One region of the Geodermatophilus sp. SYSU D01119 genome, then DNA from elsewhere that is predicted to be linked to it. Evidence: predicted binding sites of a transcription regulator. Region 1 holds the regulator's gene; each other region holds the start of a gene.

Region 1 (9,990 bases):
TGACCATCGGGTTCTCCGGCGCGGTGCGCACGCGGCCGGCGTCGGCGGCGCCGCGCACCCGCTGCTCGACGGCCTGCATCCGGTCCTCCAGCGAGCGCATCGCGCCGCGCGGCACGTGGCCGATCGCGTCGTAGCGCTCCTGGATCCGCCGCAGCGCCGCCTGGGCGCCGCGCAGGTCGGTCGACGGGTCGAGCTTCTCGGCCTCGGCGAGCAGCTCCTCCTTGGCCTGCTGGTTGGCCAGCTGCTCGCTGTTGCGGGCCTTGTCCGACTCGGCGCGGGCGCTGAAGAAGACGTCCTGGGCGGCGCGGAACTGCTTCCACAGGTCGTCGTCGCCGTCGCGGCCGGTGCGCGGCACGGCCTTCCACCGGTCCATGAGCGAGCGCATGGCCGCGCTGGTCGGGCCCCAGTCGGTCGACGTCGCCAGCCGCTGGGCCTCGGCGATGAGCTCCTGCTTGGCGGCGCGGGCCTCACCGCGCTGCGCGTCGAGCGCGGCGAAGTGCGCGCCCCGGCGGCGGCCGAAGGCGTCGCGGGCCGCGGCGAACCGGGTCCACAGCGCCTCGTCGGTCTTGCGGTCGATGCCGCGGATGGTCTTCCACTCCTCGACGATCGCCTTGAGGCGGTCGCCGGCGGCCTTCCACGACGTCGACTCGGCGGCGATCTGCTCCGCCTCGGCGGCCAGCGCCTCCTTGCGGGCCACCTGCGCGGCGCGGGCGGCGGCCTTCTCGGCGCGGGATTCGGCGGCCGCGGAGTCGGCGGTCTCCACCATCGCCCGGGCGCGGGCGGCCAGCCCGTCGAGGTCGCCGACGGCGGTCGCGGTGGGGATGGTCTCGGCGAGCCCCTGCGCCTTGGTCTTGATCTCGGCCGGGTTGCCGGTGTGCGCCCGCAGCCGCGCCTCGAGCAGCGACACCTCGGTGGCGAGGTCGTCGTAGCGGCGGGCGAAGTGCGCCAGGCCCGCGGCGGGGTCGCCGGCCTGCCAGGAGCCGACCGCGCGCTCGCCGTCGGCGGTGCGCACGTAGACCGTCCCGTCGTCGTCCACCCGGCCCCACTGCGCGGGGTCGGAGGCGACGGCGACCGCCGGCTCCGGCGCGTGCGGCACCGGGGCGGCCTGCTCGGGCGCCTGCTCCGTGGCCGGCTCCGTGGCCTGCTCGGTGACCAGCCCGGGGGCCTGTCCCGTGGTCTGCTCCGTGCCCTCCGCGGGCGCGCCGTCGGCCGTCGGGTCGGCCAGCGCGGCCGCCTCCGGGGTGGGGGCGGCGGGCGTCCCCGCGTCGGGGGTGACCGCGTCGGGACCCGCCGTCTCGGGCGTGGGGACCTGCTGCGACCCGTCTCCGGGGTTCTCCGTGCTCGACACGCACCGCAGTGTCCCACGCCGCATCGGCGACACTCGTGCGGTGAGCAGCCCGCCCGCACCGACCGGTGACGCGACCGCCGCCGCGCCGGTGTCGGTCGCCTTCTGCCCGAGCCCGCCGCTGCTGCTCCCGCGGGTCGCCGGGCGCGCCGCCGCGGACACCGCGCCGCTGCGGGCCGCCTGCGCCGCGGCGGTCGACGCGCTGCTCGCCGCGGGGCCGGAGGTCGTCGTCCTCGTCGCCCCGGACGCCGAGGGCCGTTACGGGCCGGGGGACGGCGGGGACCTGCGCGGCTTCGGCGTCGACGTCGAGGTCCCGCTGTCCGGCGGCGCGCGGCCGGGCGGGCGCCGGACGCCGCCCGGCCTGACCGTCGGCGCCTGGCTGCTCGACGAGGCGGGCCACGCCGGGGCCCGGGTGGGCGCCGGCCCGCAGGAGCTCGCCGCCGTCCTCGCGGGGCTGCCCGGGCCGGCCGCCGTGCTGGCGATGGGCGACGGGTCGGCGCGGCGCAGCGTCAAGGCGCCCGGGCACCTCGACGAGGCCGCCGCCCCCTTCGACGCCGCCGTCGCCGCCGCGCTGGCCGCCGGGGACGCCGCCGCGCTGGCCGCGCTCGACCCGGCCGAGGGGCAGCGGCTGATGGCTGCCGGGGTGCCGGTGTGGCGGGCGGTCGGGGCGGTGCTCACCGGGCGGGACGTCGAGGCGCGGCTGCTGGCCGACGAGGCGCCGTTCGGCGTCGGCTACCTCGTGGCCTCCTGGACCGCCCGGTGACGTCGGGGGGGACGCTGCCGCCCGTGGTCGCGGTGGTGGGCCCCACGGCCACCGGCAAGACCGCGCTGGCGGTGGCGCTCGCCCAGCGGCTCGGCGGCGAGGTGGTCAACGCCGACTCGATGCAGCTCTACCGCGGCATGGACATCGGCACGGCCAAGCCCGACGCGGCCGAGCGGCAGGGCGTGCCGCACCACCTGCTCGACGTCTGGTCGGTGCGGCAGGCGGCGTCGGTGGCGGAGTACGCGCGGCTGGCGCGCGCGGAGGTCGACCGGCTGCGGGCGGCGGGCGTGCTGCCGCTGCTGGTCGGCGGGTCGGGCCTGTACGTGCGCGCCGTCCTCGACGACCTCGACATCCCCGGCACCGACCCGGCCGTGCGGGCCCGGCTGCAGGCCGAGCTGGAGGAGTCCGGGCCCGCCGCGCTGCACGCCCGGCTGGCGGCGGTCGACCCGGCCGCCGCGGCCGCGGTCCTGCCGTCGAACGGGCGTCGGGTCGTGCGCGCGCTGGAGGTGGTGGAGCTGACCGGCGGGCCGTTCCGCGCCACGCTGCCCGAGCCGCGGCCGCACTACCCGGCCGTCGTCGTCGGCCTGGACCGGGAGGTCGCCGAGCTCGACGAGCGGGTCGCCACCCGGGTGGACCGGATGTGGGCGGCCGGGTTCGTCGCCGAGGTGGAGGCGCTGGTGGCCGAGGGCCTGCGGGAGGGGCCCACCGCCTCCCGGGCGCTCGGCTACGCGCAGGTGCTCGCCCAGCTCGACGGCGACCTCACCCCCGACCAGGCGCGCGAGCGGACGGTGACGACCACCCGCCGCTTCGTCCGCCGGCAGCGCTCCTGGTTCCGCCGCGACCCGGCGACGACGTGGTTCGACGCCGCCCGGCCCGACCTCGCCGGCGCGGTCGAGGCCCTGCTCGCCGGCCGTACGATCGGGCGGTGAGCGACCGGTTCCTCCTCGGGCACGGCACCGAGAACGACTTCGTCGTCCTGCCCGACCCCGACGGGGACCGCTGGCCCGAGGACCGCCTCGACGCCGCCCTCGTGCAGCGGCTGTGCGAGCGCCGCGCCGGCCTCGGCGGCGACGGCGTCCTGCGGGTGGTGCGCAGCCGGCACGTGCCCGACGCCCCCGCCGTCCTCGGCGAGCACCTCGACGCGTGCGAGTGGTTCATGGACCACCGCAACGCCGACGGCTCGCACGCGGAGATGTGCGGCAACGGCATCCGGCTGTTCCTGCACGTGCTGGTCACCGAGGGCCTGCTCGACCGCGCCGCCTGCGCCGACGGCGTGCTCGTCGGCACCCGCGGCGGCCCGCGCCGCGTGGGTGCCGACGCGGACGGCGGCTACTGGGTCGACATGGGCCCGGCCCGGCCGTTCGGCCGCGGCGAGGCCACCGTCGCCGGGCGGGCGTTCCCCGGGCAGGCGGTGTCGATGGGCAACCCGCACCTGGTGTGCCTCACCGACGCCGACCTGGACACCCTCGACCTCACCGCGCAGCCCGGCTTCGACCCCGGCCTGTTCCCCGAGGGCGTCAACGTGGAGTTCGTGCAGGTGCTCGCGCGCCCCGCCGAGGGCGCCGACGCGCACGTGCGGCTGCGGGTGCACGAGCGCGGGGTGGGGGAGACCCGCTCCTGCGGCACCGGCGCCTGCGCCACGGCCTACGCGGCGCTGGCCGCCGGGTCGCCGGAGCCCGAGGGGCCGCAGCACGGCACGGTCGTCGTCGACGTCCCGGGCGGGCGGCTGACGGTCGACGTCTCCCCGGGGACGACGGTGCTGCGCGGTCCCGCGGTCGTCGTCGCCGAGGGCCGTCTCACCCGGGAGTGGCTGGACTCCTAGGGCTCGTCGGGGGTGTCGGCGCGGGTCTCGGGCTCGTCGGTCGGCGCCTCCGGCTTGTCGCCGGGGCCCACGTTGCCGGTCCCGCGGGGCTCCCCGCGGCCGGTGTCCTGGTCGGCGCCGCCGAAGGGGTTGCGCGGGACCTCGAGGCCGGCGGGGTCGCGGCCCGGGTCGTCGGTGCCCTCGCTGCTGCTGGTGCTCACGGGTGCCTCCTGGGGTCGGCGTCGTCGGCGTGGTCGTCCCGCCCCTACCCGGCTCCCGTCGGGATGCACCTGACCCGTTCCGGTGTTGTACCCGGCGTATGACGACTGCAGAGAAGACAACCCAGGTGACCACCGACCCCGCGCGTGTCACGCTGGACGTGATGACGACCGCACAGAACCGCGCCGTGCTCGCCGACGCGCAGGACCGGGCCGACCGCGCAGCCCCGCCGGCGGCCGACGACCTCCGCCCGGCCCCGGCCGGTCAGTGGGACGCCGACGGTGACGGCGACGACACCACCGGCTCCTACGACCTCGAGGCGCGTGGCGCGCTGCGCCGCGTCGCCGGCCTCTCCACCGAGCTCGCCGACGTCAGCGAGGTCGAGTACCGGCAGCTGCGCCTCGAGCGCGTCGTGCTCGTGGGCGTGTGGACCGAGGGCACCCAGGCCGACGCCGACCGCTCCCTGGCCGAGCTGGCCGCGCTCGCCGAGACGGCGGGCTCGGAGGTGCTCGAGGCCGTGAGCCAGCGGCGCGACAAGCCCGACGCCGGCACGTACGTGGGTTCGGGCAAGGCCGCCGAGATCCGCGACATCGTGGCCTCCACCGGCGCCGACACCGTGATCTGCGACGGCGAGCTGACCCCCGGCCAGCTCAACGCGCTGGAGAAGATCCTCAAGGTCAAGGTGGTCGACCGGACCGCGCTGATCCTCGACATCTTCGCCCAGCACGCCACCAGCCGGGAGGGCAAGGCCCAGGTCGAGCTGGCGCAGATGCAGTACATGCTGCCGCGCCTGCGCGGCTGGGGTGAGTCGCTGTCCCGGCAGGCCGGTGGCCGCGTCGCCGGCGGTGGCGGCATCGGTACCCGTGGTCCCGGTGAGACGAAGATCGAGACCGACCGGCGGCGGATCCGCGCGCGGGTGAGCAAGCTGCGCCGCGAGATCGCGGGCATGGCGACGGCCCGGGCGACCCAGCGCTCCGCGCGCGGCCGCAACGCCGTCCCGAGCGTGGCGATCGCCGGCTACACCAACGCCGGCAAGTCGAGCCTGCTCAACCGGCTGACCGGTGCGGGCGTGCTGGTGGAGAACGCGCTGTTCGCCACCCTCGACCCGACGGTGCGCCGCGCCCAGTCGCCCGACGGCCGCGAGTACACGCTGACCGACACCGTCGGGTTCGTGCGGCACCTGCCCCACCAGCTCGTCGACGCGTTCCGCTCGACGCTGGAGGAGGTGGCCGGCGCCGATCTGCTGCTGCACGTGGTCGACGGCTCGGACCCCGACCCGCTCGGCCAGATCGACGCGGTGCACGTGGTCCTGCAGGAGATCGACGCCGCCGCGGTGCCGGAGCTGATCGTCGTCAACAAGGTCGACGCCATGACCGAGGACGACGTGCTCACCCTGCGCCGGGCGCTGCCGGGCGCGGTGTGGGTCTCCGCCCGCACCGGCGAGGGCATCGAGCAGCTGCGCGAGATCGTGTCGGCGCGGCTGCCGCACCCCGACGTCGAGGTCGACGTGCTGGTGCCCTACGACCGCGGCGACCTGGTGGCCCGGGTGCACCGCGACGGCGAGGTGCTCAGCGAGGAGCACGAGGCGGCCGGCACCCGGCTGACCGCTCGCGTCGACGGCGGCCTGGCCGCCGCGCTCGAGCGGTTCGCCGTCCCCGTCGCCTGACCGCTCCCCCCGCTGCCCGCCCGGGTGGCCGGCTCCCGCCGGTCGCCCGGGCGGCTCGCCGTCCCCCGTTCGGGAGGTCACGGGCGGGTCACGGGCCGGTACCGTGACGTCGTGACCAGCGGCCGTGTCATGAGCGGCGCCGTGCGGGGCGGGACGCCGGCCGACGGCGACGCGCCGGCGCCGCCGCCCGCCGCGCGCGCGGGCCGGCCGCCGTGGTGGCTGCTGCTCGTCGCGTTCGCGGTGACCGTGGCGGTCACCGTCGACCTGCTCAGCCGCGGCGTCCTCGAGCGGCTGGACCTGCAGGTCTCCGAGGTCGTGAGCAGCTGGGACCTGCGGAACTCGCCCGCCTACTGGCCGGTCTGGGTGGTCACCCAGATCGGCGGGCGCGGCACCATCCTCATCGTCTTCGCCGGCCTGGTCGCCTGGCTGTGCCTGCGCGGGCGCACCCTGCTGCCCCTGGTCCGGGTGCTCACCGCCCTGGCGCTGCTCACCGTGGTGGTCTACGCCTTCAAGTTCGGCACCGGCCGGACCGCGCCTGCCTACCCCGGCTCCTTCTTCCACCGCGACGGCGCGAGCTACCCCTCCGGGCACGTGGCCAACGCCGTGCTCATGTGGGGTGTGGCGCGCTGGCAGGCGGCCGAGTACGGGCTGCCCGCGCGCGTGCAGCAGGTGCTGTGGTGGCTCGCGGTGGTCGGGCCGGTCGTCACCGGGGTGGCGATGGTGTCGCTGGACTTCCACTGGGTCACCGACGCGGTCGTCGGCGCGGCGGTCGGCCTCCTGCTGCTGGGCGTGGTGCACGCACTCGATGCGACCGTCCTGTCACGCTGGGCGAGTGCCCGAGCCGGCCGTCCCCCCGCCTAGCGCCGCCGCGCGTGCGGGACGGGCCTCGGCGGCCGTCCTCGCCCTGGCCCTGCTGCCCGCGCTGGGAGCCGCTCCGGCCGCCCGCGCGGAGGAGCCGGCGGCGCCGTCGGTGCGCTGCCAGGTGACCGACCCGCGGCTGGCCGAGCTGTCCGGGCTCGTCGACGTCGGCGAGCGGATGCTGGCCATCCCCGACGGCGGTGACCAGGTGACCGTCGCGGTGCTCGACGGCGGCTGCGCGGTCGTGGACGTGACCACCGCGCCGCTGGACCCCTACGACCCCGAGGACCTCGGCGTCGGCGCCGACGGCACCGTCTGGCTGGCCGACACCGGCGACAACAACGCCACCCGGGCGACCGTCGCGCTCATCGCGCTGCGCCCCGACGGCGGCACGGCGCTGTACCGGCTCACCTACCCGGACGGCCCGCACGACGCCGAGGCGCTGCTGGTCGCGCCCGACGGGACGCCGTACATCGTGACCAAGGAGGTACTGGGCGCCAGCCACGTCTACCGCCCCGCGGCACCGCTGGTCGACGGCGGCACGGTGGCGCTGGCCGACGTCGGCACGGTGACCTTCACCCTCACCGGCACGCCGGGCGGGCCGGTCGGGCGCGCGGGACAGCTGCTGGTGACCGGCGGCGCGGTGGCGCGCGACGGCAGCCGGATCGCCCTGCGCACGTACACCGACGCCTACGTCTGGCCGCTCGCCGGCTCCGACGTCCCCGCCGCGCTCGCCGCCGACCCGGTGCGCGTGGCGCTCCCGGACGCGCCGCAGGGTGAGGCGGTGTCCTTCACCGCCGACGGAAGCGCGCTGCTGGTCGCGGGGGAGGGCGTGCCCGGCGACGTCACGCTCGTGCCCGTCCCCGCGGCGACGGCCGCACCGGCGACGTCCGCGGCCACGGATGCCGGGCCGTCGGGCCTGCTCGACGGCGGCGAGGACGGCACGCCGCCGGTGGCCGCGGGACTGCTCGCCGCGGCGGTGGCCACGCTGCTGGTCTGGCTCGTCGGGCGGCTGCGCCGTCGGAGCGCGGCCGACCAGCCCTCCGCCTGACGCGCCCACGCCCCGCCGACCGCCCGGGGGAGGGCCGCCCGCACGTACCGGCCCGTCCCGGGGCCGGGCCCGCCCGCGCCGGCCCCGGGACCCGCCGTCAGACCCGGCGCAGGACGGTGACCACCCGGCCGAGGATGGTCGCCTCGTCGCCCGGGATGGGCTCGTACGCCGGGTTGTGCGGCAGCAGCCACACGTGCCCGTCGCGCCGCTTGTAGGTCTTCACCGTGGCCTCGCCGTCGAGCATCGCGGCCACGATCTCGCCGTTCTCCGCCGTCGGCTGCTGGCGCACGACGACCCAGTCGCCGTCGCAGATGGCCGCGTCGACCATCGAGTCACCGGCGACCTTGAGCATGAACAGCGTGCCGTCGCCGACGAGCTCCCGCGGCAGCGGGAACACGTCCTCGACCGCCTGCTCGGCCAGCACCGGGCCACCGGCGGCGATCCGGCCGACCAGCGGGACGTAGGTGGGTGCGGTGGTGCCGTCGGCGGCAGGGGGGGCGGCCGGGGTCGACTCCGCGCCGGCGTCGCCCGGCAGGCGGACGTCGAGCGCGCGGGGGCGGTTCGGGTCACGCCGCAGCCAGCCCTTCTTCTGCAGCACCGACAGCTGGTGGGCGACCGAGGACGCCGAGGACAGCCCGACCGCCTCGCCGATCTCCCGGACCGAGGGCGGGTAGCCGCGGCGCTCGATCGAGTCGCGGATGACCTCGAGGACCCGGCGCTGGCGCTGGGTGAGCCCGTCGCCGGCCTCGGCGCGGTCGGGGAAGGTGCGCACCGCGGCGGTGCCCGTGGCGGTGCCCGCGCCGTCGGCGTCCGCTCCCCGCCGGGCAGCCGGGCGGCGCGTCGTCGTGCCCCGCGCCGTCTCGCCGTCCGTGCGCCGGCCGGTCCCGCTCGTGCCCGCCACGTCTCCTCCTCGCCGGCCGCGTTCCACGACCTGTCTCCTGCCCGGTTCCCGCGCCGCCCGGGGAGCCGCCCGTGCTCCCGGGAGGACCGGGGGCCGGGCGGACGGGGGTCCCGCGGGGGACACCGGGCGGACGGGGTGCTGCTCGGACCGTAGCGCCTCGCGGCCGCCACTTCAAACGTGTGTTCGAAGCGGTCGCGGTGTCGTGTCGACCTCGTCGGGGGGATGCGGTAGACATCGCACAGACGTTCGAATCGAACGCGTGTTCGAGGTCGGTCGACGAGGAGGAGCGGGTCATGGGCGGCGTGCGGCAGGCAGTGCTCGAGTTCGACGCGGCGGTGCGGGTGCCGTGGCGGCCGCTCCTCGACGAGCGGGCGGCGGCGCCCGCCCCCCGCCGGGCCCCGGCCCGCCGGCCCGCCGCCGCGACCCCGGGGGAGGCCGCGGCCCTGCCGGGCTCCGGCCCCCGCGTCGCCGGGTACCTGCGCCCGGTGCCCGACCGGCCGGCCGCCGCGGCGCCGCGGGGCACCGGCCCCGCCGCCGGTCCGGCGGCCGAGGGGCCGCGCGCCCGGCGCGACCCGGCCCGGCCGGGGGGCCGCCCGATGCGGGCGGAGCGCGCCCGCGGGAGCGGCCGGCGACCCGGCGCCCCGGCGCCGGCACCGGTGCGGCTGACCCGTCGCGGGCGCCGGCTCGTCGCCGTGCTGGTGCTCGCCGCCGGGGTGGGCGGCGCGGTGCTGGGCCGGGAGGTCCTCGCGCCCGACGAGGGGCTGCAACTGGCCGCCGGTAGCAGCGTCGTGGTGGGGGAGGGGGACACCGTGTGGTCGATCGCCGCGGAGGTGGCCCGCGACGACCAGGACGTCCGCGCCGTCGTCGACGCGATCGAGGCGCTCAACGACCTCGAGGGCTCCGTCGTCGAGGTCGGCCAGGTCCTCCGGCTGCCCTGAGTCGGGCCCCAGGTCGGCGGAGGCCGCAGGAGTGCGGAGGTCGGAGAAGTGACGAGAGCTGCGGCGGGAGTTCGTCAACCATCGGCCCCCGGTCGCTCACCCGCCGAGGTCGGATCGGCACCTACGGTCAGGAGCGTGTCAGCAGCCGTGAACAGCAGGGCCGCGGTGTCCTTCGGGTCCCCGCAGGACGTCGAGGTGCTCGTCGAGGGCGCCTGGGTGCCGGGCGCGATGCTCGGCTGGCGGCACGACGCGTCCGGCGCGTGCGAGGCCTGGGTCCGGCTGCGGGCCGACGTGCCCGGCGTCGTCGAGGGCGCCGGCGCGTGGGTCGGCCTGGCCGACGTGCGGCTGCCCGAGCGCCACCTGGCCCTCGCCGCGGAGCCCGGGGGGGGGGGGGGGGGGGGGGGGGGGGGGGGGGGGGGGGGGGGGGGGGGGGGGGGGGGGGGGGGGG
Region 2 (9,990 bases), on a different contig from region 1:
CGCTGGCGGGCGCGGGCGTCCCCGTCCGGCACGAGAAGGACACGCCGCTCACCTGAGGTGCGCGGGGCTCACTCGGCGGGCGCGCCCCCGCGGACGGCGACCCGGGCGACGCCGCGCCGGCCCGTGGCCCACAGCAGGACCTCCAGCGGCTCGCCCTCGACGGTCGTGACGTCAGAGCCCGCGCGGATCCGCTTGCCCGGCCCGGGGACGTCGCTGCGCTGGAGCACCAGCCCGCCGGGGTACCGCGGCGCCATCGCGCGGGCGAACAGCCGCGCCGCGCCCCACAGCCGGTCGGCGTCGGGCAGGGGCAGCGCCCGCGGCTCCCAGCCCGGCTGCGCCCGGCGCACGTCCTCGTGGTGGATGGCGAACTCCGGCCCGTCGACCAGCGCCGCCGTGGGCCACGCGCCCGGCATCCACGCCGGGGCACCGCGCCGGACGCGGGACACCAGCTCCGGGTAGGGCGTCGTCGTCCGGAGCCGCTCCTCCAGCCGGGTGGCGTGCGCGTGCAGCCGGTCGCCGACCGGGGTGCGCTCCAGCGCGTAGCCCGGCAGCGCGTCGGGCCGCCGGTCGCGGGTCACCAGGTGCGCGGCCAGGTGCGCCGTCGTCCACCCCGAGCAGCAGGTGGGGGCGTCGGGGCCGAGCTCGTCGAGCAGGTCGGCCAGGGCGGCGCGCTCCCGGACGGCGAGGGGGCGGGAAGCATCGGTCACCGCGCGGGGTTACCGATCCCGTCGAGCCGGAAAACCCGCAGGCCCCTGTCGGCGGTACCGGTTAGCCTGACTAACGACCGCGGACCGCCGCGGTCGGACCCATGAGGAGAACCGTGCCCCGCGCCAGAGACGCCGTCGTCCGGCGGGGTCTGCGCCACGTCGGCCGGGCCATCCGCGAGCAGCGGGCGATGTTCACCCTCGCGGTCCTCGCCAGCAGCCTCTACGCGGGCATGACCGTGCTGTCGGCCTTCGTCATCGGCGGCATCACCGACCGCGTCGTCCTCCCGGCCTTCGAGACCGGGGACACCACCGCCGGCGCGCTCACCCTCGCCGTCGTGGTCCTCATGGGCGTCGCGGTGCTCAAGATCCTCGGCATCCTCGGCCGCCGGCTGTTCGCCGGGATCATGGCCTACCGGCTGCAGGCCGACTACCGCCGCCGCGTCACCGGCCAGTACCTGCGGCTGCCGCTGTCCTGGCACCAGCGCCACCCCACCGGCCAGCTGCTCTCCAACGCCAACTCCGACGTCGAGTCGGCCTGGTACTTCGTCTCCCCGCTGCCCTTCGCCTGCGGCACGCTGGTGATGATCGCGATCACCGTCGTCGCGCTGGTCCTCACCGACCCGCTGCTGGCACTGGTCGGCCTGGTCGTCTTCCCGCTGGTCTTCGTGCTCAACGCGGTCTACTCGCAGGTGATGAGCCCGCGCATGCAGCGCGCCCAGCAGCTGCGCGCCGAGGTCAGCGAGATCGCCCACGAGAGCTTCGACGCCGGCCTGGTCGTGAAGACCCTCGGCCGCGAGGACGTCGAGAGCGCCCGCTTCACCCAGCGCGCCGAGGAGCTGCGCGACGGGTTGGTCGCCGTCGGCCGGGTCCGCGGCCTGTTCGACCCGCTCATGGAGGCGCTGCCCAACCTCGGCACCCTCGCCGTGCTGGTGGTCGGCGCCGGCCGGGTCGCCTCCGGCGCCACCGACGCCGGCGACCTGGTGAGCATCGCCTACCTGTTCACCCTGCTCGCGCTGCCCATCCGCGCGATCGGCTGGGTGCTCGCCGACCTGCCCCGCGCGCTGGCCGGCTTCGACCGGGTCACCCCGGTCCTCGACGCCACGGGGGAGACCCCGCACGGCCCGGAGACCGCGGCCCCCGGCGACGGCGGCGCCCGGCTGGGCCTGCGCGCGGTCGACCACGTCTTCGACGGCGCCTCGCAGCCGGTGCTGTCCGGGGTCACCTTCGAGGTCGCGGCCGGCTCCACGGTCGCCGTCGTCGGGCCCACCGGGTCGGGCAAGTCCACGCTCGCCGGCCTGCTCGTGCGCCTCGTCGACCCCGCCAGCGGCGAGGTGCTGCTCGACGGCGTCGACGTCCGGCGGCTGCGCGAGGGCGAGGTCAGCGGCCAGGCCGCCTTCGTCCCGCAGGGCACCTTCCTCTTCGACGACACCGTCCGCGGCAACGTCACCCTGGGCGGCGACTTCGGCGACGACGAGGTCCGCGCCGCGCTGCGGGTGGCCGCCGCCGACGACTTCGTCGACCGGCTCCCCGAGGGCCTCGACACCCGGGTCGGCGAGCGCGGCGCCACGCTCTCCGGCGGCCAGCGCCAGCGCCTGGCGCTCGCCCGCGCCGTCGTCCGCCGGCCCCGGCTGCTCGTGCTCGACGACGCCACCAGCGCCGTCGACCCCGCCGTCGAGGCCCGCATCCTCGACGCCCTGCGCTCGGCCGACCGGCCCTCCACCGTGGTCGTGGTCGCCTACCGGCAGGCCACCATCGCGCTGGCCGACGAGGTGGTGTGGCTGGAGAACGGCCGGGTCACCGCCCGCGGCAGCCACGAGGAGCTCCTGGCCACCGTGCCCGGCTACGCCGCGCTGGTCCGCGCCTACTCGCAGGCGGAGGTGGCGGCGTGAGCGCGGTGAGCGCGACCGGCGAGCGCCGCGAGGGCGCGTTCGCCACGCTGCGGCGCGGGCTGCGGATGCTGCCGGAGTTCCGCCGCGGCCTGCCCGCCACCTTCGCGCTCGCGCTCGTCGCCACCGCCGGCCGCGTGGTCGTGCCGATCGCCGTCCAGCAGGTGATCGACCGCGGTCTGCTCGCCCCCGGCGGCCCCGACCTCGGCCTGGTCCGCACGCTCGTGCTGGTCTGCGCCGTCGTCGTGCTGGTCACCGGCGTCGCGGTGTACCGGATGAACGTCCGGCTCTTCCGCACCACCGAGACCGCGCTGGCCGGGCTGCGCTCGCGCGCCTTCCGGCACGTGCACGACCTGTCGGTGCTGCACCAGCAGGGCGAGCGCCGCGGCTCGCTGGTCTCGCGCGTCACCAGCGACGTCGACCAGCTTTCGACCTTCATGCAGTGGGGCGGCGTCATCGGCGTGGTGAGCCTCGGCCAGCTGGTCGTCGCCACCGTCGTCATGTCGGTCTACTCGTGGCAGCTGACCCTGCTGGTCATCGTCTGCTTCGTGCCGCTGGCGATCGCCGTGCGCTGGTTCGCCCGCCGCCTGCAGGTGGCCTACGGCGTCGTCCGCGAGCGCGTCGGCGACGTGCTGGCCGCCGTCTCCGAGTCCGTCGTCGGCGCCTCCACGGTGCGCGCCTACGGCATCCGCGAGCGGACGGCGGCCCGCCTCGACCGCTCCATCGGCCGGCACTACCGCGCCCAGGTCGACGCGCAGAAGGTCACGGCCGCGGTGTTCGTCAGCGGCGAGCTGGTGGCCGCGATAGCGAACGCCGCCGTCATCGTCGTCGGCGTCCTGCTCGGCCTCGCCGGGGAGGTCACCGCGGGCACCCTCGTGGCGTTCCTCTTCCTCGTCACGCTGTTCGTCGCCCCGGTGCAGACGGCCACCGAGGTGCTCAACGAGGGCCAGAACGCCATCGCCGGGTTCCGCCGCGTGCTCGACGTCCTCGACACCGAGCCCGACGTCCGCGACCCGGCCGCCACCGGCGCCGCCCGGGAGCTGCCCGCCGGGCCGCTCGGCGTCGCCCTCGAGCACGTCACCTTCCGGTACGCGCCCGGCGCGCGCCCCGCGCTCGACGACGTCGACCTCGTGCTGCCGGCGCAGCGCCGCTACGCCGTCGTCGGCGAGACCGGCTCGGGCAAGACGACGTTCGCCAAGCTGGTCACCCGGCTCATGGACCCCACCGAGGGCCGCGTGCTGCTCGGCTCCGACGCCGCCGGCTGGGTGCCGCTGACCGAGGTCGCGTTCGCCTCGCTGCGCCGCCGGGTGGGCATGGTGCCGCAGGACGGGTTCCTCTTCGACGCCACCGTCGCCGACAACGTCCGCTACGGCCGGCCCGGCCTCACCGACGCCGAGGTGACGGCGGCCTTCGAGGAGCTGGGCCTGGGCGACTGGCTCGCCGGCCTGCCCGACGGCGTCGCGACGGCGGTCGGCCAGCGCGGCGAGTCGCTGTCGGCGGGGGAGCGGCAGCTGGTCGCCATCGCCCGCGCCCACGTGGCCGCGCCCGACCTGCTGGTCCTCGACGAGGCCACCAGCGCCGTCGACCCGGCCACCGAGCGGCGGCTCACCCTGGCGCTGGACCGGCTCACCGACGGCCGCACCACGCTGACCATCGCCCACCGGCTCTCGACCGCCGAGCGGGCCGACGAGGTGCTCGTCGTCGACGCAGGCCGGGTGGCGCAGCGGGGCACGCACGCCGACCTGGTCGACGCCGTCGGCCCCTACGCCCGGTTGCACGCCTCCTGGCGGCGGTCCTCGGCCGCGGCGCCCGAGCGGGTCGGCTGACGGGCGCCCGCTGGCCTGGGAGACGGACGGACCGGCCCGCTGACCTGCGCGTTCGTCTCGTGCGGCGAGCTCCGACCGGCTATCCTCGAACACAGGTTCGAAGCGGATCCGGGAGGTGGGCGGGGTGGGTGAGTTGGCCTCCGCGCTCGACGCCCTGGCCGCCGTCGACCTCGACGAGCTGGGCGACGCCGAGCTGCTCGACCGGGCCCGCGAGCTCGTCGTCGCCGCGCACCGCGTGCACGCCGAGCTGACCCGGGTGGTGCGCCGCACCGACGTCCGCGGCGCGCGCGAGCACGACGGCGCGCGGACCGCCCGCGCCTGGCTCCGCGGCGTCCCCCGGATCTCCGGCGCCTGGGCCGGTGACCTGGTGCGCCACGGCCGCGTCCTCGAGCTGCTGCCGGCGACCGCCCGTGCCTTCGCCGAGGGGTGGATCGGTCCCGACCAGGTCGACGTGATCGCCGTCGTCGTCACACCCGCCCACCTCGATCTGGCCCGGGCGCAGGGCATCGACGTCGACGCCGTCGAGGCCGCGCTGGTGCAGCTGGCCTGCGCCGGCACCCACCGGCAGCTGCAGCAGGCGGTCGGGGAGTACCTCGACAAGCTCGACCCCGACGGCGCCGAGCCCGACCCGACCACCGAACGCGCGGTCACCCTCGTCCAGCACCCCGATGGCACGTGGACCATCGGCGGGCGCCTCGACGCCGTCGGCGGGCAGCGGGTCGCCACCGCGCTGGAGTCGGTGCAGGCCGCCTCCCGCTGCGCCGGTGACGACCGCTCCCGCGCCCAGCGCACCGGCGACGCGATCGTGCAGCTGGCCGACAACCAACTCGCCGGCGGCGACCTGCCCGTCCTGCGCGGCAGCAAGCCGCAGGTGGTGGTGACCGTGCCGCTGTCCGACCTGACCGGCAGCACCACCGCACCCGGCGCGGCGCGGACCTCCACCGGCGCCACCGTCTCCGCCGCCCGCGCCCGCTGGGTGGCCTGCGACGCCGGCCTCACCCGCGTCGTGCTCGACCCCGACGGGCTGCCGCTCGACGTCGGCCGCACCCAGCGGATCGTCCCGCCGCACATCCGCCGCGCCGCCGCGCTGCGCGACGCCGGCTGCGTGTTCGCCGGCTGCGAGGCGCCGACCTGGTTCTGCGACGTCCACCACCTGCTGCACTGGGCGCACGGCGGCGAGACGAGCCTCGAGAACTCCGCCCTGCTCTGCGAACGCCATCACACGAAGGTCCACTCCGGCTACCGCGTGCAACGCATCGACGACCGGTGGCGCACCTGGCGGCCCGACGGCACCGAGATCCTGATCGCCGCCGCCCGGCTGCGCACGTGACCCGGACGGCCCGGCCGGCCGCCGCCCACCCGGGCCGCGGCCCCGCCGGCCTGCCCGGCGGACGAACGGTGGACCAGCACGTCGACCGGGGGGCTCACGGTTCTCCTAGGCTGCGCCGCATGAGCGCGCCCTCGCGGATCCCCGGGCCGGCCCTGGCCGCGGCCATCGTCGCCGCGCTCGGCGTGCTGCCGCTGGTCGTGGTGGCGTTCCTGGTCATCGCGCTCGGCGGACTCGAGGCCGACGGGGGGCGCAACTGGCTGGAGACCGGCCTGCTGCTGCTCCTGCCGCTGCTGCAGCTGTTCGCCCTGGGCTGGTTCCTCCTGCGGCGCGGCCGCGTCCCACTGGTGGTCGCCGCGCTCGCCACCGTCGCCGGGGGCGTGCTCATCTTCGGGATCTCCGCCTCGGTCGGGCAGTCGGTGGGTGCCGGGCCGTTCGTGCTGGCGCTGTGCCCGGTGGTCGCCGCGGCCCTCGCGATGACCCCGGCCGTGGGCCGCTGGTCGGCCGAGGCCCGGGCGGCGCGCCGCGGCCGCCGGGCCTGACGACACCGGGCCGGGCGACACCGGGCCGGACGACACGAGGCCTGACAGGGCGCGTCCAGGCGGCGCTCCTACGCTGCGCGGCATGCCGTCGTCGCCCTCCCGCCGGACGACGACCCGCCGCTCACCCCGGGCGGCGGCCGCGCCGTCGTCGGCAGTCCGGCGGACCGGTCCGCCGCCGCCCCCGCAGGGCCGCCCGCTCACCGCGCCGTTCGCCGCCGTCTTCGGCCTGCTCGTCGCCGTCGAGGACCTCTACCTCGGCTGGCTGCTGTGGGAGCCCGACCCCGGCCTGCACTGGTACGTCGTCGTCTCCGCCGCCCTGGCACTGCTGGCCCTCGCCGGGGCCGCCCTCGTGTTCCGCGGGCGGGGCCGCGGCTGGCTCGTGCTGGCGCTCGCCGCCGTGCTGCCGATGCTCCTGCTGCTCGCCTCCGCGCTCCTGTTCGGCGCCCTCGGCGACGGCGACGGCGTGGGGTGGTCGCTGCTCCTGCTCGCCGGCCCGCTCGGTGCCCTGGTGCTCGCCGTGCGCCGTCCGATCCGGGAGTGGACCCGGCCCGGCCGGGGGAACCCGGCCCCCGCCCCGGCTCGTCCCGGCCGCACCGGGGGCCGCGGCCGCTAGCGTGCCGCCCGTGGCTGACACAGACGTCGTCGTGGTGGGGTCCGGGCTGGCCGGGCTGGTGGCGACCGCCGAGCTGGCCGACGCCGGCAAGCGGGTGGTCCTCGTCGAGCAGGAGCCGGAGGCCTCCTTCGGCGGCCAGGCCTGGTGGTCCTTCGGCGGGCTGTTCCTGGTCGACTCGCCCGAGCAGCGCCGGCTGCGGGTCCGCGACTCGCTCGAGCTGGCCCGCCAGGACTGGTTCGGCACCGCCGCCTTCGACCGCGCCGAGGACCACTGGCCGCGGCAGTGGGCCGAGGCGTACCTGCAGTTCGCGGCCGGTGAGAAGCGCGCGTGGCTGCGCGAGCAGGGCGTCCGGTTCTTCCCCATCGTCGGCTGGGCCGAACGCGGCGGCTACACCGCCACCGGCCACGGCAACTCGGTGCCGCGGTTCCACATCGTGTGGGGCACCGGCCCCGGCATCGTCGAGCCCTTCGCCCGCCGGGTGCGCGCCGCCGTCGACCGCGGACTGGTGGAGCTGCGCTTCCGCCACCGGGTCACCGGCCTGGTGGTCACGGACGGCGCGGTCACCGGCGTGCGCGGCGAGGTCCTCGAGCCCAGCGCCGCCGCCCGCGGGGAGGCCAGCTCGCGCACCGCGGTCGGCGAGTTCGAGATCGCCGCGCAGGCCGTCGTCGTCACCTCCGGGGGGATCGGCGGCAACCACGACCTGGTGCGCCGCAACTGGCCCGCCCGCCTCGGGCCGGCGCCGCAGCGGCTGCTGTCGGGCGTGCCCGCGCACGTCGACGGGCTGATGCTCGAGGCCACCCAGGCGGCCGGCGCGCACGTCGTCAACGCCGACCGGATGTGGCACTACACCGAGGGCATCGCCAACCACTCGCCGGTGTGGGCGCGCCACGGCATCCGGATCCTGCCCGGGCCCTCGTCGCTGTGGCTCGACGCCACCGGCAACCGCCTGCCGGTGCCGCTGTTCCCCGGCTTCGACACCCTCGGCACGCTCGCCCACATCGGGCAGACCGGTCACGAGCACACCTGGTTCCTCGCGACGAAGAAGATCGTCGAGAAGGAGTTCGCGCTGTCGGGCTCCGAGCAGAACCCCGACCTGACCGGCAAGGACGTCCGCCTCCTGCTGAACCGGGTCAAGGCGGGGGTGTCCGCGCCGGTGCAGGCCTTCCTCGACCGCGGCGAGGACTTCGTCACCGCCACCTCGCTGCCGGAGCTGGTCGCCGGGATGAACCGGGTCACCGGCGGCGACCCGGAGATCGACCTCGCGACCGTCGAGCGGGAGGTGCTCGCCCGCGACCGCGCGGTGGAGAACGCCTTCACCAAGGACCTGCAGCTCACGGCCATCCGCGGCGCCCGCGGCTACCTCGGCGACAAGCTGATCCGCGTCGCCCCGCCGCACCGGCTGCTCGACCCCGCGGCCGGCCCGCTCATCGCCGTCCGGCTCAACCTGCTCACCCGCAAGTCCCTCGGCGGGCTGGAGACCGACCTGTCCGCCCGCGTGCTGCGGCCCGGCGGTGAGGTGTTCCCCGGCCTGTACGCCGCGGGCGAGGTCGCCGGGTTCGGCGGCGGCGGCGTGCACGGCTACCGCTCGCTCGAGGGCACCTTCCTCGGCGGCTGCCTCTTCTCCGGGCGGGTGGCCGGCCGCGCGCTGGCGGCGGCCCTGTGACGTCCCCCGCCAGCCCCTGGTCGGACCCGACGACGGAGACCGAGCCGGTCGCCTACGCCGGACCGCCTGCCTCCGTCCCGCCGCCGCAGCCGTACGGCGGCTGGGCGCCGCCCGGGTACGGCTGGCCGCAGCAGGCACCGCCGCAGTGGGCGCCCTACGGCCCGCCGGGACCGCCACGCCCCCGCCGACCCGGGCAGGTCGTGGCCGCCGCGGTGCTGTCGTTCGTGCAGGCGGCCGCGGTGGCCCTCTCCTCGGCCTACCTGCTCCTGCTGGCCAGCACCTTCGGCTTCCTCGCCACCGAGTTCGGCGGCGACGAAGGGACCGACGCGCTCGTCACCGAGGCCGTGGTGGTGACGGTCGTGCAGCTGCTGTCGGCCGTCGCGCTCGTCGTCGGCGGGGTCGTCCTCCTCAACCGCCGCGGCCGGGGGTCCTGGACGACGCTGGTCGTCGCCCTCGGCGTCCAGCTCGCCCTGTCGCTGTACTGGGTGGTCCGGCTGAGCACCCTCGACGGCTTCACGGACGACGTCGTCGGCCCCGCCGCGGTGCTCGTCGTCGGGGTGCTGTTCTTCACCGCCGCACCCGCCGTCGCCCTCGGCCTGCTGCTCGTCGGCGCGGTCCGGCGCTGGGCCACCGGCGACGACGACGCGGTGCGGCGGTGACCGGCCGGCTGCCGCTGCCGCCGCGGCCCGGGTCGGTCCACCAGGCCGGCTGGACGGCGGTCGTGCTGGCGCTGGCCGCGCTGCCGGGCGGCTTCATCGCCCTGCTGGTCGGGCTGTCGGTGCCGTGGCGCGAGCTCGACGGGCTCGCCGCCGTCCTCTTCGACGTCCTCGTGCCGGTCCTCGGCACCACCCTGGTCACCGGGCTGCTGTTCCTCGGCGGGGCGCTGCTGCTGCTCGCCGGCGCCGGGCGCGGACTGCTGTACGCCGCCGTCGCCGCGCAGGTGGCGCTGACGCTGTACTGGCTGCTGGCCCTGGCCGCCGGGATGCTCACCGGTGAGGACGGCAGCCTCGTCGTCGCCGGGCTCCTGGCCGCCCTCCCCGGGGTGCCGGCGGTGTGGGTCGCCTCCCGGGCCCGGGCGGCCAGCACGACCGCCTGGCTGGCCGCCCGCGCCGCCGGGGGCGTCCCGCAGGCCCGCTGACCGGCGCCGTCCCGGCCCGGTGGGACGATCGGGGGCATGTCCGCCGTTCCCACCGCCTCCGAGCTGGACCCCGAGGTGGCCGCGCTCCTGCGCCGCGACCCCGCCGGGCTCGTCGCCGCCGTCGTCCAGCAGCACGACACCGGTGAGGTCCTCATGGTCGCCTGGATGGACGACGAGGCCCTGCACCGCACGCTGACCACCGGCCGGGCCACCTACTGGTCGCGCAGCCGGCAGGAGTACTGGGTCAAGGGCGAGACCTCCGGCCACCGCCAGTGGGTGCGCGACGTG
Region 3 (9,990 bases), on a different contig from region 1:
CCAGGCCGTGCAGGACCTCTTCCCGGGCACCCGGCTGGGCATCGGCCCGCCGGTGGAGAACGGCTTCTACTACGACTTCGACCCGGAGAAGCCGTTCACCCCGGAGGACCTGCGGGCGCTGGAGAAGCGCATGCAGCAGATCGTCAAGGCCGGGCAGCGCTTCTCCCGCCGGGAGATCAGCGACGACGACGCCCGCGCCGAGCTCGCCCACGAGCCCTACAAGCTCGAGCTGATCGGGCTGAAGGGCTCTGCTGCTGACCCGGCCCACCCGGCGGCCGAGGGGGCCGACGTCGAGGTCGGCGGTGCCCAGCTGACCATGTACGACAACCTCGACCCGCGCACCGGCGACCGCATCTGGACCGACCTGTGCCGCGGCCCGCACCTGCCGCGCACCTCGAACATCCCGGCGTTCAGCCTCACCCGCTCGGCCGCCGCCTACTGGCGGGGCAGCGAGAAGAACCCGCAGCTGCAGCGGGTCTACGGCACCGCGTGGGAGAGCCGCGACGCGCACAAGGCCTACCTGGAGCAGGTGGCCGAGGCCGAGCGCCGCGACCACCGCCGCCTCGGCGCCGAGCTCGACCTGTTCAGCTTCCCCGACGAGATCGGGTCCGGCCTCGCGGTGTTCCACCCGAAGGGCGGCGTCGTCCGGCGCGAGCTGGAGGCCTACAGCCGCCAGCGGCACGAGGAGGGCGGGTACTCCTTCGTCAACACCCCGCACATCACCAAGGGCCGGCTGTTCGAGATCTCCGGCCACCTCGACTGGTACGCCGAGGGCATGTACCCGCCCATGCAGCTCGACGAGGAGCGCGACGCCGACGGCACCGTGCGCCGGCAGGGGCAGGACTACTACCTCAAGCCGATGAACTGCCCCATGCACAACCTGGTGTTCGGGTCCCGCGGCCGCTCCTACCGCGAGCTGCCGCTGCGGCTGTTCGAGTTCGGCACCGTCTACCGGTACGAGAAGTCCGGCGTCATCCACGGCCTCACCCGCGCCCGCGGCTTCACCCAGGACGACGCGCACATCTACTGCACCCCGGAGCAGATGGCCGGGGAGCTGCGCGGCCTGCTCGACTTCGTGCTGGGCCTGCTCGCCGACTACGGCCTGTCCGACTTCTACCTCGAGCTGTCCACCCGCAACCCGGAGAAGTCCGTGGGGTCGGACGAGAGCTGGGAGGTGGCCACCGAGGCGCTGCGCCAGGCGGCCCTGGACTCGGGCCTCGAACTCGTGCCCGACCCGGGCGGCGCCGCGTTCTACGGCCCGAAGATCTCCGTGCAGGCCCGCGACGCCATCGGCCGCAGCTGGCAGATGTCGACCATCCAGGTCGACTTCAACCTGCCCGAGCGCTTCGGCCTGGAGTACACCGCCGCCGACGGCTCCCGCCAGCGGCCGGTCATGCTGCACCGCGCGCTGTTCGGCTCGATCGAGCGCTTCTTCGCCGTCCTCACCGAGCACTACGCCGGCGCGTTCCCCGCGTGGCTCGCGCCGGTGCAGGTGGTCGGCATCCCGGTGACCGACGACCAGGTCGGCTACCTGACCGACGTCGCGCTGCGGCTGCGCGAGCACGGCATCCGGGTCGAGGTCGACGACTCCGACGACCGGATGCAGAAGAAGATCCGCAACGCCAGCAAGCAGAAGGTGCCGTTCGTGCTCATCGCCGGCGCCACCGACGCCGAGGCCGGCGCGGTGTCCTTCCGCTACCGCGACGGCAGCCAGCGCAACGGGGTGCCGGTCGCCGAGGCGGTCGACGTCGTCGTCGCCTGGGTGCGGGCCCGGCACAACGCCGACCCGACCGCCGACGTCCCCGCGGGGACCCCGTGACCATCGGCCCGGACGGCTTCTCCGTCCCGGTCTCCAGCGACGACGGCGGCCCCGCCACCGTCTTCGAGCACCTGTGGACGCCCTACCGGATGGCCTACATCCGCGGCTCGGGCAAGCCCACCGGCGAGCACGACTGCCCGTTCTGCCTCATCCCGGCCATGCCGGACGAGGAGGGCCTGGTGGTCGCGCGCGGGGAGACGGTCTTCGCGGTCCTCAACCTCTACCCGTACAACGCCGGGCACCTCATGGTGGTCCCGTACCGGCACGTGCCCGACTACACCGACCTCACCGACGCCGAGGTCGCCGAGCTGGGCGCGTTCACGCAGACGGCGATGCGGGTGGTGCGGCAGGTGACCGGAGCGCACGGCTTCAACATCGGGATGAACCAGGGCGCGGTGGCCGGCGCCGGCATCGCCGACCACCTGCACCAGCACGCGGTGCCGCGGTGGGGCGGGGACACCAACTTCATGCCGGTGATCGGCCTCACCCGGGTGCTGCCGCAGGTGCTCGCCGAGACCCGCACGCTGCTGGCCCGGCACTGGCCGGACGCCGCGGCGCCGGGCGCGGGGAGCTGACGGTGCTCGGCTCGGGCGCGCGCGCCGCCGTCGGCCGGTTCTGGGCGCCGGTGGCCGCCCGCCTCGCGCGCGCCGGGGTCACCCCGGACATGGTCACCGTCACCGGGACCGTCGGCGCGATCGTCGCCGCGGTCACGCTCATCGCGCACGGCGTGCTGTTCTGGGGCGCGTTCGCCGTCACCCTGTTCGTGCTGCTCGACATGCTCGACGGCGCCCTGGCCCGCGCCCGCGGCGGGGGCTCGGCGTTCGGCGCGGTGCTCGACTCCACCTGCGACCGCGCCGTCGACGCCGCCGTCTTCGGGGCGCTCGTGTGGTGGTACACCGGCGCGGGCGAGGACCGGCTGCTCGCGCTGCTGGCCCTCGTCGGGCTCACCCTCGGCGTGCTCACCAGCTACATCAAGGCGCGGGCCGAGGGCGTCGGGATCCCGTGCGACGTCGGCCTGGTCGAGCGCACCGAGCGGCTGATCCTCGTGCTCACCGGCACCGGCTTCACCGGCCTGGGCATCCCGTACGCCGTCGACGTCGGGCTGTGGCTGCTCGTCGTCGGCGGGGTGGTGACCGTGGGTCAGCGGGTCGTGGCCGTGCACCGCGGCGCCCGCGGCCGCAGCCTGACCCCCACCGCCCCGGCTCCGTGACCGGCCTGCGCGCCCGGGCCGCCTCGCGCGCCGCCGACCTCGGCTACGCCGCGGGCTGGACGGCGGTGCAGTGGCTGCCCGAGCCGGTGGCCCGGGGCGCCTTCGACGCCGGCGGCCGCCTGGCCGCCCGGCGCGACGGCCGCGGCGTGCGGCAGTTGCGCGCCAACCTGCGGGTGGCCACCGGCGGCGAGCTCGACGACGCCGAGCTCGCCGCGCTCACCGAGCGGGGGCTGCGGTCCTACGCCCGCTACTGGCAGGAGGCGTTCCGGCTGCCTCGGCTGCCCGGCGCGCGGATCGTGGCCGGCACCACGCACTCCGGCGTGGAGCACCTCGAGCGGGCCCGGGACGCCGGGCGCGGCGTCGTCATCGCCCTGCCGCACAGCGGCAACTGGGACGCCGCCGGCGTGTGGCTGGTCGACTGGCTGGGCGGGCCCTTCACGACCGTCGCCGAACGGCTCCGGCCGGAGTCGCTCTACCGGCGGTTCCTGGACTACCGGGAGTCGCTCGGCATCCGGGTGCTGCCCCTCACGGGGGGCGAGCGGCCCAGCTCCGCGGTGCTGCGCGAGGAGCTCGCCGCCGGGGGCTTCGCCTGCCTGCTCACCGACCGCGACCTCGGCCCCGGCGGGGTCCCGGTGGAGTTCTTCGGCCGGCCGACGACGATGCCCGCCGGCCCGGCGCTGCTGGCCGCGAGGACCGGCGCCGCCCTGCACCCGGCCGTCTGCCGGTTCACCGGGCGCGGCTGGGAGTTCGCCGTCTCGCCGGAGGTGCGCGTCGACGGGCCCGGCCGCCTGCGCGACCGGGTGGCGAGGGGGATGCAGGGCGTGGCCGACGCCTTCACCGACGCCCTCGCGGTGGCGCCCGAGGACTGGCACGTGCTCGGCCGCGTCTGGGCCGACGTGCCGCCCGACCCGCCGACCACGGGGCGCCGCTGATGCGGATCGGCCTGGTCTGCCCGTACCAGTGGGACGTGCCCGGCGGGGTGCAGTACCACGTGCGCGACCTCGCCGAGACCCTGCGCGGGCTCGGCCACCACGTCGAGGTGCTCACCCCGGCCGAACACGAGGAGTCGCTCCCCGACCGGTGGGTCACCTTCGCGGGGCGCACGGTCCCGGTGCCCTACAACGGCTCGATGGCCAGCGTGCAGTTCGGCCCGGTCTCGGCCGCGCGGGTGCGCCGCTGGCTGCGCGAGGGGCACTTCGACGTCGTCCACGTGCACGACCCGGCGCCGCCGTCGATCGGCCTGCTGGTCTGCATGATCGCCACCGGGCCGATCGTGGCCACCTTCCACGCCGCCACCGTCCGGTCGAAGTGGCTGGCCGCGTGGGGGCCGGTGGTGCGGCCGTGGCTGGAGAAGATCAGCGGCCGGATCGCGGTGTCGGACTTCGCCCGCCGCGTGCAGGTCGAGCACCTCGGCGGCGACGCGGTGATCATCCCCAACGGCGTGCACGTGCCGTTCTTCGCCGAGGGGCCGACCCTGCCGGGGGCCGCCCGAGGGGTCGACGGCCCGACCGTGGGGTTCCTCGGGCGCTACGACGAGCCGCGCAAGGGCCTGCCGGTGCTGCTGGAGGCCATGCGCACCGTGGTGGCCCAGCACCCGGGCGCGCGGCTGCTCATCGCCGGCCGCGGCGACCCCGACGCGCTGCGCCAGGCGGTGGGGGAGGACCTGCGCCCCTCGGTCGCCCTGCTCGGGGAGCTGTCGGAGGCCGACAAGGCCGCGTTCCTGCGCTCGGTCGACGTCTACTGCGCGCCGAACCTGCTGGGGGAGAGCTTCGGCGTCGTGCTCATCGAGGCGATGGCCGCCGGCGCGCCGATCGTCGCGAGCGACCTCGACGCCTTCGCCCGCGTCCTCGAGGACGGCACCGCCGGCGTCCTGGTGCGCCGCGGCGACGCCCCGGCGCTGGCCCGGGCGCTGTCGGACCTGCTCCGAGACCCGGCCCGCCGGCAGGCGCTGTCGGCGGCCGGGCGGGAGGCCGCGGCCGCCTACGACTGGCAGGTCGTCGCCCGCCGCGTGCTCGCCGTCTACGAGACCGTCGCCGCCCCCGGCGCCGAGGTGACCGCCGCCGACGACGCCGGGCTGGCCGCCGCCACCGGCTCGCCGGGCTCCCCGGACGGGGTGTTGCCGTCCCTGCTGCGGCGCGTCCGGCGCTAGCGTGGGCGTCCGTGACGCCCGACGCCTGGTTGCTCCTCGCCGCGGGGGTCGTCGCGCTGCTGCTGGCGTGGACCGCCTGGACGCTCACCCGCCTGCGCCGCCTGGAGGCCCGCGTGGCCCGCACCTGGGCCGTGCTCGACGACCGGCTCCGGCAGCGCGCCGACCTGGCCGCCGACCTCGCCTCGGAGCACTCCGCCGCGCTCGGTGAGGAGCGGGCCGGGCGGCTCAAGACCGCCGCCCACGACGCCCGCTACCCGCAGGCGGGCGACCGCGAGCTGGCGGAGAACGCCCTCGGCCGGGAGCTGCGGGCGCTGCCCCGCGAGGTCGCCGGCGTGCCCGCCCCGCGGCTGGCCGCGCTGGCCGAGGCCGACGCCCGGATGGGGCTGGCCCGGCGGTTCTACAACGACGCCGTCCGCGACACCCACCTGCTGCGCCAGCGCCGGCTGCCGCGGCTGCTGCGGCTGCACGCCGACCGCCCGCTGCCGCGCTTCTTCGACGTCGAGGACGGCCTCGACGCCGTCCCGCTCGGCGCCGGCACGCCCCGCGGCTGACCCGTCCCCGCCTCCCGCTCCCCGCGGCCGGGACGGCGCCCGCGGCGCGCTCGGTAGGATCGACGGGTCCGCCCGCGCTCCGGTGCCGGGCGCCGGGACGAGGGAGGACAGCCGTGAGCGGCCATTCCAAGTGGGCGACCACCAAGCACAAGAAGGCCGCGATCGACGCCAAGCGCGGGAAGCTGTTCGCCAAGCTGATCAAGAACATCGAGGTGGCGGCCCGCACCGGCGGCGGTGACCCGGCCGGCAACCCGACGCTCTACGACGCCATCCAGAAGGCGAAGAAGTCGTCGGTGCCCAACGACAACATCGACCGCGCGGTCAAGCGCGGGTCCGGCGCCGAGGCCGGCGGCGTGGAGTACCAGAACATCACCTACGAGGGCTACGCGGCCGGCGGCGTCGCGGTGCTCATCGAGTGCCTCACCGACAACAAGAACCGGTCGGCCTCCGAGGTGCGCACCGCCATGACCCGCAACGGCGGCTCGATGGCCGACCCGGGCTCGGTGTCCTACCTGTTCACCCGCAAGGGCGTCATCGTCGTGCCGCAGGCCGACGGCGTCGACGAGGACACCGTGCTCATGGCCGTCCTCGACGCCGGCGCCGAGGAGGTCCGCGACCTCGGTGACACCTTCGAGGTCGTCTGCGAGCCCACCGACCTGGTCGCGGTGCGCACCGCCCTGCAGGACGCCGGCATCGACTACGACTCGGCCGAGGCGGGTTTCGTGCCCAGCGTGACCGTGGAGCTCGACGAGGAGGGCGCCGGCAAGGTGTTCCGCCTCATCGACGCGCTCGAGGACTGCGACGACGTGCAGAACGTGTACGCCAACTACGACGTCCCCGACGAGGTCCTCGCCAACGTCGGATGAGGCCGGTCGGTCCCGCCCGTCTCACCCGCCCCGGACACCCCGCCGCTGACGGCCCCCGCGCCCCGCGCGGCCCGAGCATGGGTCCGACGCGCCGCACGCCGCGGCGCCCGGGGGACGCGGGGACCAGGTGGCCGGAGCGAGCGCACGCGCCGCACGCGTGCTCCTCGTGCTGCTGCTGTGGGCCGGCGTGCTCGGCGGGATCGCCCCGCCGGAGCCGGTCGTCGCCGCGACCCGGACGCCCGCCGTCCTGCTGCCCGCCGGCCTCCCCGACGCCGCCGCCGAGCCGGTGGGGCGGCGCCCGGCGGTGGGCCAGGTGGCCCGCGTGACCGCCGTCCCGCCGCCGGAGGTCGCGCCGGCCGCCGGGGGTGTCGTCGCCGAGGTGGCGGCCGCCCCGGCGCCCGCCCCGGCCGCCCCGGAGGCGGAGCGGCCCGCCGAGCCCGCGCCCGGCGTCCTGCCGCTCGACGTCGACGCCGGCGGGTCGGCGCAGGTGGTCACCGTCGTCGCCGCCTCCTCCGGGGCCACCACCGCCGAGCTGACCGCCTGGGAGCTCGGCGCGACCGGCTGGACGGCGGTGCTCGGGCCGTGGCCGGCCCGGGTCGGCTCCGCCGGGATCGGCGCTGCCCGCGAGGGCTCCACCCGCACCCCGGCCGGCACCTTCGCCCTGCCCGAGGCGTTCGGCCGGGCCGCCGACCCCGGGAGCGGCCTGCCCTACCGGCAGGTCGACGCCGAGGACTGGTGGGTCTCCGACGTCGCCAGCCCGCTGTACAACCAGCACGCCCGGTGCGCCGCCGGCACCTGCCCCTTCGACGAGCGGGCGGGGGAGAACCTGCTGGCCGCCGGTGCCGTGTACGACCACGCCGTCGTCATCGGCTACAACAGCGGCGGGACGCCGGGCGCCGGGTCGGCGTTCTTCCTGCACGTGACGAACGGCGCGCCGACCGCCGGCTGCGTGGCGGTCGAGCGCGGCCGGCTGCAGGCGCTGCTGCGGTGGCTCGACCCCGCGGCCGGCCCGCTGGTGGCCATCGGCATCGCCTGAGACCGAGCCCGAGCCGGTGCCGCCCGCGCGCCTGCACGCCGCGTGTTGCGCCGCGGCGCCGTCGTCGGGGACCGTTACGGTGGACGTCGAACAGGCGTTCGGAGGAAGGGGGCGGGCATGCGCGTGCTCGGCATCGACCCGGGGCTCACCCGGTGCGGGTGGGGCGTGGTCGACGGCCGTCCCGGCGCGCGCCCGGCCGCGGTCGGGGTGGGCGTCATCCGCAGCTCCGCCGACCTCGACCTGGAGCTGCGGCTGCTCGAGCTGCACACCCAGGTGACGGCGCTGCTGCGCGAGCACCGGCCCGACGTGGTGGCCATCGAGCGCGTGTTCACCCAGAACAACAAGGGCACCGCCACCGGCACGGCGCAGGCCGCCGGGGTGGCGGCCCTCGCCGCGGCGCAGGCCGACCGCCCGGTCGCCTGGCACACGCCGAGCGAGGTCAAGGCGGCCATCTCCGGCAACGGCCGCGCGGACAAGGAGCAGGTCACCCTCATGGTCACCCGGGTGCTGGGCCTCGCGGCCGCCCCCAAGCCGGCCGACGCCGCCGACGCGCTCGCGCTGGCCGTCTGCCACGTGTGGCGCGGCCCGGCCCAGCAGCGGCTCAGGGTCGCGGCGATCGCCGGCGGCATCGGCGCGCCGGTCGTGCAGCGGACCCTGCCGCGCTGGCAGGGGGTGTCCCGGTGATCGCCAGCGTCAACGGCCGGGTGGCCGCCGTCGGCCCCGACGGCGCGGTGGTGGAGGTCGGCGGCGTCGGCCTGTCGGTGCAGTGCACGCCGGGCACGATCGCCCGGCTCACGGTCGGCGAGCAGGCGCGCCTGGCCACCAGCCTCGTCGTCCGCGAGGACTCCCTGACCCTGTACGGCTTCGCCGACGACGACGAGCGCCAGCTGTTCGAGCTGCTGCAGACGGCCAACGGCGTCGGCCCGCGGCTGGCGCAGGCGGTGCTGGCCATCCACCCGCCGCGCGAGGTCCGCCGCGCCGTCTCGATGGCCGACGTCAAGGCCCTCATGCAGGTGCCCGGCATCGGCAAGAAGGGCGCCGAGCGGCTGATCCTCGAGCTCCGCGACCGGCTGGGCGCCACCACCACCGACACGCCGCTCGACGGGGCGCCGGCCGCCGCGGGCTCGCCGATCACCCCGGTGGCGCCGTGGCGCGACCAGCTGTCCTCGGCGCTGGTCGGGCTCGGCTGGTCCAGCCGCGAGGCCGACACCGCGCTCACCGCCCTGGCGCCGGTCGCCGACGAGCAGCTCACCACCACCGGCCGGGTCGACGTCGGGTCGCTGCTGCGGCAGGCCCTGCAGCTGCTGGGCCGGTCGTGAGCGCGCCGTTCGACCGGTCGTTGACCGGGGAGGTCGATCAGGGCATCGGCCGCGACTTCGGCGTCTCGCCGCAGGCGGGCGACGAGGAGCGGGTGGTCGAGTCGGCGCTGCGGCCGCACTCGCTCACCGACTTCATCGGCCAGCCCAAGGTCGCCCGCCAGCTGGCGCTGGTCCTCGAGGGCGCCAAGCGCCGCGGCCGGCCGCCGGACCACGTGCTGCTGTCGGGCCCGCCCGGCCTCGGCAAGACCAGCCTCGCGCTGATCATCGGCTCCGAGCTCGGCACCGCCGTGAAGATCACCAGCGGCCCGGCGATCGAGCGCTCCGGCGACCTCGCCGCGATGCTGTCCAACCTCGGCCCCGGCGACGTGCTGTTCATCGACGAGATCCACCGCATCGCGCGGCCCGCCGAGGAACTGCTGTACATGGCGATGGAGGACTTCCGCGTCGACGTCGTCGTCGGCAAGGGGCCCGGCGCCACCGCCATCCCGCTGGAGATCAACCCGTTCACCCTCGTCGGCGCCACCACGCGGGCCGGCCTGCTCACCGGGCCGCTGCGCGACCGGTTCGGCTTCGTCGGGCAGATGGAGTTCTACGAGCCGGCCGAGCTGCAGCAGGTGCTCGCCCGCAGCGCCGACCTGCTCGGCGTCGAGCTCACCGACGACGGGTCGGCGGAGATCGCGCGGCGCTCCCGCGGCACCCCGCGCATCGCCAACCGGCTGCTGCGCCGGGTGCGCGACTACGCCGAGGTGGAGGCCGACGGCCGGGTCACCCGCGCGGTCGCCCGGGCCGCACTGGCGCTCTACGACGTCGACGAGCTGGGTCTGGACCGGCTCGACCGGGCGGTGCTCGACGCGCTGGTCACCAAGTTCAACGGTGGCCCGGTCGGCGTCAGCACGCTCGCGGTCGCCGTGGGGGAGGAGCCGCACACCGTCGAGGAGGTGTGCGAGCCGTTCCTCGTGCGCGCCGGCCTGCTCGCCCGCACCCCGCGCGGGCGGGTGGCCACCGAGGCGGCCTGGCGGCACCTCGGGCGGCCGGTGCCG

What was found. Region 1 encodes LexA, which represses DNA repair genes until DNA is damaged. Its sites were predicted from a motif close to TCGAACANNTGTTCGA; they were not measured.
Region 2: ACI79X_RS04050 (DUF222 domain-containing protein) is a predicted target of LexA. The motif match lies at 4,505-4,520, and genes of this name have one in related genera.
Region 3: ruvC (crossover junction endodeoxyribonuclease RuvC) is a predicted target of LexA. The motif match lies at 7,718-7,733, and genes of this name have one in related genera.

Annotation. Positions count from the first base shown of each region.
Region 1 covers NZ_JBJGYL010000046.1:64-10,053, reverse strand. The annotation lists gene ACI79X_RS22625 (DUF349 domain-containing protein) at 1-1,348, opposite strand, end outside; gene ACI79X_RS22620 (hypothetical protein) at 1,389-2,108, shown strand; gene miaA (tRNA (adenosine(37)-N6)-dimethylallyltransferase MiaA) at 2,132-3,037, shown strand; gene dapF (diaminopimelate epimerase) at 3,034-3,930, shown strand; gene ACI79X_RS22605 (hypothetical protein) at 3,927-4,130, opposite strand; gene hflX (GTPase HflX) at 4,292-5,794, shown strand; gene ACI79X_RS22595 (phosphatase PAP2 family protein) at 5,906-6,655, shown strand; gene ACI79X_RS22590 (hypothetical protein) at 6,627-7,703, shown strand; gene lexA (transcriptional repressor LexA) at 7,801-8,604, opposite strand; gene ACI79X_RS22580 (LysM peptidoglycan-binding domain-containing protein) at 8,898-9,542, shown strand.
Region 2 covers NZ_JBJGYL010000004.1:57,527-67,516, forward strand. The annotation lists gene hisF (imidazole glycerol phosphate synthase subunit HisF) at 1-56, shown strand, start outside; gene ACI79X_RS04035 (TIGR03085 family metal-binding protein) at 69-707, opposite strand; gene ACI79X_RS04040 (ABC transporter ATP-binding protein) at 821-2,596, shown strand; gene ACI79X_RS04045 (ABC transporter ATP-binding protein) at 2,593-4,419, shown strand; gene ACI79X_RS04050 (DUF222 domain-containing protein) at 4,544-5,749, shown strand; gene ACI79X_RS04055 (hypothetical protein) at 5,869-6,288, shown strand; gene ACI79X_RS04060 (hypothetical protein) at 6,371-6,901, shown strand; gene ACI79X_RS04065 (FAD-binding dehydrogenase) at 6,912-8,564, shown strand; gene ACI79X_RS04070 (hypothetical protein) at 8,561-9,223, shown strand; gene ACI79X_RS04075 (hypothetical protein) at 9,220-9,702, shown strand; gene hisI (phosphoribosyl-AMP cyclohydrolase) at 9,739-9,990, shown strand, end outside.
Region 3 covers NZ_JBJGYL010000004.1:106,445-116,434, forward strand. The annotation lists gene thrS (threonine--tRNA ligase) at 1-1,819, shown strand, start outside; gene ACI79X_RS04290 (HIT family protein) at 1,816-2,394, shown strand; gene pgsA (phosphatidylinositol phosphate synthase) at 2,397-3,029, shown strand; gene ACI79X_RS04300 (phosphatidylinositol mannoside acyltransferase) at 3,026-3,961, shown strand; gene ACI79X_RS04305 (glycosyltransferase family 4 protein) at 3,961-5,178, shown strand; gene ACI79X_RS04310 (hypothetical protein) at 5,190-5,729, shown strand; gene ACI79X_RS04315 (YebC/PmpR family DNA-binding transcriptional regulator) at 5,843-6,595, shown strand; gene ACI79X_RS04320 (L,D-transpeptidase family protein) at 6,753-7,631, shown strand; gene ruvC (crossover junction endodeoxyribonuclease RuvC) at 7,749-8,315, shown strand; gene ruvA (Holliday junction branch migration protein RuvA) at 8,312-8,950, shown strand; gene ruvB (Holliday junction branch migration DNA helicase RuvB) at 8,947-9,990, shown strand, end outside.